DNA from 2 places in the Pseudobacillus sp. FSL P4-0506 genome. Region 1 is predicted to be linked to the other one. Evidence: riboswitches for the same ligand, from Rfam matches in the RefSeq annotation. Region 1 holds a riboswitch; the other holds the start of a gene.
What was found. A riboswitch is a leader RNA that binds a small molecule or an ion and turns the genes downstream of it on or off. The one in region 1 is predicted to bind glycine.
Positions count from the first base shown of each region.

Region 1 (3,413 bases):
AGAATATAAAAAGCCACTGACATATGTCTCAGGTATTACCGGCATCTTAATTCCGGGCTTGTTAATCAGCGTCTTACCTATCACTCACGGCACATTTATCGATTATAAAGGCGGACATCCCACTTTGAATTTACAAAAGCTTTTTACGAGTCCGAGTGAATATGCATTTATTGGATTTGCCATGAGCAGCACCTTATTTTTATCATCCTTGCTGTTAGCCGATTATTCCAAGACATCCAATGAAGAGGAAGCCTACAAAGTGTACTTGAGAGATGGAAGAATTTTAGGGCCAATTTCTTTACTGATGGCCTTTGCCATTATGCTCACTTTAAGGGCAGAAACACCATGGTTATATACGCGTATGATGGAAGATCTGCCTCTGCTGCTTGTGTCACTTGGCTTCTTTTTAATTGGAGGGCTCGGTTTATTTCTTCCTTCATTTTCAAAGAAAGATGTACGGGGAATGCCAAGGCTTGCTGTTGTAGCAGTTACGACTCAATATTTCATTGCCAGTTATGTGTACGGCAAAGCCCATCTGCCATATATGGTTTACCCCAATGTGACTATCCAGTCCGGTTTTACCGATCCTAACTCCTTTATGGCCGTATTTGCCACTTATATTGCCGGCTTTGTTATTCTCTTTCCCGGCTTTATTTATTTTTGGAGGCTATTTATGCATGATAAAAAGTATTTACGGCAAAAAAGCTAATGATCTTCTGAAAAGAAAAAGCTTGATGGGCTGCCGGCCCGTTAAGCTTTTTCTTTTCTAACCCTTCACCACTGATTCAACAGCGAGGTAATCAAAACAGTTAAAGCATAGATAAGTAAAATGACTTGCAGAAGACCCGTTCTTCTTCTCTGCTTATTCACTAAAAAGAGTCCCACACATATCATTGCCAAGATGATGCAAGTAACATCTAACAGGAGTTGATTGGCTATCATCCGGCTTACGTAAACACGATTGTTTTATTGCCGTGAACGATAACTTTATCTTCCACATGCCAGGAAACGGCTTCTGCAAGGACACTTCTTTCCACATGACGACCGGCAATCTTCAAATCTTCTGCTGTGTAGCGGTGGTTGACTCGCAAGATATCCTGCTCAATAATCGGCCCTTCATCAAGCTCATTAGTTACATAATGAGCAGTCGCCCCAATCAACTTCACTCCGCGGTTAAAAGCCCTGACGTAAGGATTTGCCCCTACAAATGCCGGCAAAAATGAGTGGTGAATATTAATGATTTGGTTTGGATATTTGGCTATAAAACTAGGAGAGAGGATTTGCATATATCTTGCCAAAACAATAAAGTCGACTTTTCCTTCCATTAACTCCATCGCCTTGTGTTCAGCTTCCTCTTTCGATTCATGAGAAAGCGGGATATGATAGTAAGGAATGCCATAGCTTTCCACTATTTCTTTTAAATCAGAGTGATTGCTGATAACCATTGGAATCTCAACCGGGAGTTCTTTTGATTTCCAGCGCCAAAGAAGCTCCAAGAGACAATGGTCTGCTTTAGAAACAAAAATCGCCATCCGCTTTGATTTTTCTTTATTTCTCAATTGCCATTCCATTGGGTAGGATTCAGATAATTCCTGCAATCTCTGCTCCAGCTCATCAATAGCAGAGCCCTTCTCATCCATATCGAACTCAACCCTCATAAAGAAAATGCCATCTTTAGGATTCGTGGTATGCTGGTCAAATTGAACGATATTTGCTTTATGTTCCAATAATACATTAGATACGGCTGAAATAATGCCCGGTTTTTCTGGACAAGTAACTAACAATTTAAAATAATGAGTATTCCCCTTTTTATGCAAAATTCTTCCCCCATCCTTAAACGCCATTCTTTGTATAACGAAAAGCTATTCGATCGCACAATCACTTGAGGCAAAGCTTTCTCCAACTAAGAAGCCCGTTTCCTTTGTATAGTCAATATGTGTTTCAGCATCGAGATAACGTTCAGTAAAGCGATCTATGCGAATTTGCACCCCATTGCAATCAATCACCTTATCATTTCGGCGCGGCTCATCAAATGTAAGGGCAAACCTTACCGATATTCCACATCCACCAGCTACATCAGCATCAATTCTTGGAGAATACTTTTCTTCAAGCATCATTGCTTTTAACTGCTTCATCGCCGGTCCTGTTAATGTAATCATCATCCTTCCCTCCTTCTGCGAGCGTTTTCTAGTTATACACCTTGTCTTGCTCACTCCCTTTTTCTGCACGCAAAAAAGGACAGAAAAGGGTACAATCCCTTCTCTGTCCTTTTACCTGAGAGTTTAACCCTATCTTCAATAGGGCCTTCCCCTTTGGTGGCGTACTTAAACGCGCTCTCCAGAGGTGCGTCCCATTGTGGTTCTTCTACCTGAGAGATTAATTCCAAGGGCCTTTTTGGAACTTGCTCCTTCGGTGGCTTATTGCTCGCACTCTCCCACAATCGTCATCCGCTATTTTTATTCAGAATAATTTAAATATTGGTGATTGTCAATTGTTTTCCCAATTCTCTTACCTATAGACTAGATCCTCCATAATGAAAAATAACAAAACGTTCATTGTCATTTTTTTTATAGAGACCCGGCACTCTCACTTCTTTCACCAGTTGAAATGGAGTATACACTTCAAGAAATTGGATGTACTCCGCTGTCGGATAGTAAAGGACAATATCAACAGACCGTTGATGCTCTTCAACTGAGTGCAGGATATGATGGACGACCTTCATGAAAATTTGGATCGAAAAAGGATTGAAGAAGTAGAACCGATTGTCTGCCTTTTCGATCTGATACTCCTCTGCTGCGCAGCATACAAAGCGAATAGATTGATCCGACCTCTTCTTCTTTTTCATATAATCGGCTTGATTTTCAAGTGCTTCCTGGTAAAGCTGGCCGTTTACCTCAACCCCTGTTACCCGAGCGTGAAAACGATGATGGATATAAAATAGTAAACGCCCTTTTCCACAGCCGAAATCAACTACTCCATCTGTTCTTTTCACCTCATACTCCCGAAAAAGCTCATCGATGGCCTCATAGGGGGTTGCCTCATAACGATTATAGTGAATTGACTGATATAGCCATTCCCATGTGCCGCCTGTCTGAATCTTTAGCAAGCGATCGTATTCTTTTTCATTCATTGCCATTCCCCGATCTGTTTTTCTTTATTATAAAGCGGACGATATGATCCACTCAAACGAATACCGCTTGTCAATCTGCTGAACGGACCAATAAATTGGCTCTTGTGGCGAGTACATAAGCGTCATTGATCCGTAAAGATGCAGAATTGGTGGATCAACAAACAGAAGTGGCCAATAAAGGAACTTCTCTTATTCGAACAGGCTTTTAAATTCTCCATAGCCCTCTTCTTCAAGCTTATCCTTTGGCACAAAACGGAGAGCAGCCGAGTTAATGCAATAGCGT
Region 1 covers NZ_JBBOOI010000001.1:621,678-625,090, reverse strand. The annotation lists gene MKZ02_RS03155 (cytochrome d ubiquinol oxidase subunit II) at 1-709, shown strand, start outside; gene purU (formyltetrahydrofolate deformylase) at 948-1,844, opposite strand; gene MKZ02_RS03145 (iron-sulfur cluster biosynthesis family protein) at 1,863-2,162, opposite strand; glycine riboswitch at 2,261-2,343, opposite strand; glycine riboswitch at 2,347-2,447, opposite strand; gene MKZ02_RS03140 (class I SAM-dependent methyltransferase) at 2,513-3,130, opposite strand; gene msrA (peptide-methionine (S)-S-oxide reductase MsrA) at 3,320-3,413, opposite strand, start outside.

Region 2 (3,413 bases), 1.4 Mb from region 1:
CTGATTGGAACAAATATTGGAAGTCGCTTTGTCACGGCGAATATGCTGCTCGCGTGCTTGAAGCGTCAATACAAAGCCGCGTTGTCCTTGGTCATCATGCGTCTGGCCAACGAGGCGACCCGGAACTTTACGCATCAGCTTTTTCGTCACCGCAAAATATCCGCAGTGCGGCCCGCCAAATTGAGCTGGAATGCCGAATGGCTGCGCATCGCCGACCACTATGTCCGCTCCAAGCTTTCCAGGAGGCGTCAACGCACCGAGAGCAAGCGGGTTAGAAGAAACGACAAACATTGCTTTTGCGCTATGAGCTGCTTTTTCCACTTCAGAAAGTGATTCAATAGCTCCAAAGAAGTTAGGATATTGAACAATAACAGCTGCTGTATCGTTATCCACCAATGTATTTAATTGCTCAATATCTGTTACGCCATTTTTATGAGGGATAACGACTACCTCAATGTTTTGGCCTTTAGCATATGTTTTTAACACATCGCGCGACTCTGGATGAACGGTTTCTGACACGAGCACTTTCTTTCTTTTCGTCTGGCCCGCACTTAGCATAGCCGCTTCCGCCAACGCTGTACCTCCGTCATACATAGAAGAGTTGGCCACATCCATACCTGTCAATTCACAAATCATTGTTTGGAACTCAAAGATCGCCTGCAGCTCTCCTTGGGAGATTTCCGGCTGGTACGGTGTATACGCTGTGTAAAACTCCGAACGGGAAATTACATGATCCACGATAGAAGGGGTATAATGATCATATACGCCCGCTCCTAAAAAGGAAGCATATTGCTTGGCATTTATATTCTTTGCTGCCAGTGAGCTTAATTCTTTTTTGAGTGCTGGTTCCGCTTTCGCTTTCTTAATATCATATAATCCTTGAAAGCGTACTTTTTCAGGAATATCCGCAAACAATTCGTCTATTGTTTGGACACCCACTGCTGCAAGCATTTCCTTTTTGTCCGTTTCTGTCATCGGCAAGTAACGATGCTTCATAATGTTTTCCCTTCCCTCTTCTTTTATTTTGAACGTTTATAGAATGGCGGTTTTACAGTTTTAGCTGCCAGCTTCTTACCGCGGACTTCCACCAGCAGTTCTTCACCAGGTACAGCACATTCTGCTTTTACTAAAGCGAGCCCGATATTTTTCTTTAAAGTCGGCGACTGAGTACCGGTTGTCACATGACCAACTTGTTCTTCGCCTGAAAAAACAGCATATCCATGGCGCGGAATCCCCCGGTCAATCATTTCAAGACCAATCAGTTTTCGCTCCGGACCATTTTCTTTCTGCTCCTTTAGAACTTCCAGCCCGATAAAATCATCTTTATTTGTTTTCACAGCAAAGCCTAAGCCCGCTTCAATTGGAGAAATGTCTTCTGCCAGTTCTTGACCGTACAGCGCTAGATTTGCTTCAAACCGCAAAGTATCACGGGCACCAAGACCACATGGAAGAAGCCCAACTTCTTCACCTGCTTCTAGAAGATCCTGCCACAGCTTAGGGGCCTCCTCACTGCGACTGTAAATTTCAAAGCCGTCTTCTCCCGTGTAACCAGTGCGTGACACCAGAGCAGGCACCCCATTGATTCTGACTTCTTGACGGAATTTAAAAGGCCTGATTTCGCCCAAATCCAAGTCAGGTACAAGCTTTTGCAAGATTCCTTCTGCGGCTGGCCCTTGGATGGCAAGCTGTGCCCAGTCTTTTGATACATTTTCGATTTGCACGTCTCCTACCTGATGCTTCTTTAGCCAGGCAAAATCCTTATCTGTGTTAGCAGCATTGACAACAAGCAGGTAATTTTCTTCAGCAAGCATGTAAACAAGCAAATCATCAACAGCTCCGCCTTTTTCATTGCACATAATTGTATACATCGCTTGGTTCGGCTGCAGCTTTGACAAATCATTCGTCATCATCTTTTGGAGGAAAGCCAATGCGCCTTCTCCTTTTACAGTAACCTCGCCCATGTGGGAAACGTCAAAAAGTCCTGCTTTTGTCCGGACAGCTTCATGTTCTTCCTTAATGCTTGAGAACTGAACAGGCAGCTCCCATCCTCCAAAGTCAATTGTTTTTGCTCCAGACTGCTTATACCATTCAAACAATGGCGTGCGCTTTAACTCTCCCATTTCCCTACCCCTCTCTCATTGTCATTCTCACGGTTCAGCCCATTATTTTTGCATAAAAAAAGACAGAGAACAGCTTATAAAAGTTGTTCTCTGTCCTTGAACCTGAAAGTTTAACCTGATGAACAGGCTGTCTTCTTTGGTGGTTTCGTTACGAAACGCTCTCCAGAGTCGCGTCCAGCAAGAGTTCTTTTGCCTGAGAGATTCACAAAAAGCTTGTTTGCTCCTTCGGCGCTGTATGAACAGTCTCTCCCCTCGCCTTCATTCGCTATATTTAATTAATAAATGGGCATACTATGAACATCTGATTCATACGAATCAAGAATGTTCGCTTTTTTGTAAAATGACATAATATTTTGTTCAATTACATCCTACCATTAAAGGTAAGGTTTCGGCAACATATTTTATAAAGGAGTTTTTCAAATGAATGTGGAAATCTATTTTAATCACGCCTGGGAAGAAGAATTAGAGAAAAGAATAGAACAAGACGGGCCGTGGGGCAATTGGCCGCTCTTTCAATCAACTGTAAACATGGAAACACGAATGATGGTGCCGAATTTTGAAGGATTGTTAGCCCCTAGCTTTTTACCAGAGCTTACGGCCTTGCCCCATCAGCTTGAAGCAGCTAGAAGAGTAGTGGAAGAAATGAATGGAAAAGCGATTTTAGCGGACGAAGTAGGGCTGGGAAAAACGATTGAAGCCGGATTGGTATTAAAAGAATACTTGATCCGTGGCCTCGTGAAAAAAGTGTTAATTTTAGCTCCAGCTTCTCTTGTCTCCCAATGGGCCAATGAATTAAATAGTAAGTTTTATATTCCTGCTATCGCTCAGAAAAAATTTTATGCGTGGGATCAGCATGACATCGTCATCTCGTCTATCGACACGGCGAAGCGAAGCCCTCACAAAGAAAAGATCTATGAACAAGACTATGATTTAGTCATTATCGATGAGGCTCATAAATTAAAAAACCATAAAACCAAAAACTATCAGTTTGTCCGTCATTTAAAAAAGAAGTTTTGCCTGCTTTTAACGGCAACACCTATTCAAAACCGTCTTGATGAAATGTTTCATCTTGTTTCATTATTAAAGCCCGGCCATCTTGGTAGCGAAGGACAATTTACAGAGCGGTTTAAAAAGGGCGACCGCCAGGTACAAAATCATCATCATTTAATCAAGCTAATGAATAAAGTGATGATTCGTAACCGCCGGCAGGATACAGGGGTGGAATGGACAGCGAGAAAAGTAGAATCAGTAAAAGTAACGTTCACAGAAGAAGAACGTTCCCTCTATCAGGCT
Region 2 covers NZ_JBBOOI010000001.1:1,980,224-1,983,636, reverse strand. The annotation lists gene gcvPA (aminomethyl-transferring glycine dehydrogenase subunit GcvPA) at 1-996, opposite strand, end outside; gene gcvT (glycine cleavage system aminomethyltransferase GcvT) at 1,020-2,120, opposite strand; glycine riboswitch at 2,209-2,288, opposite strand; glycine riboswitch at 2,292-2,382, opposite strand; gene MKZ02_RS09755 (DEAD/DEAH box helicase) at 2,541-3,413, shown strand, end outside.
Region 2: linked by a shared signal. The riboswitch ahead of gcvT (glycine cleavage system aminomethyltransferase GcvT) and the one ahead of MKZ02_RS03145 (iron-sulfur cluster biosynthesis family protein) in region 1 are both predicted to bind glycine.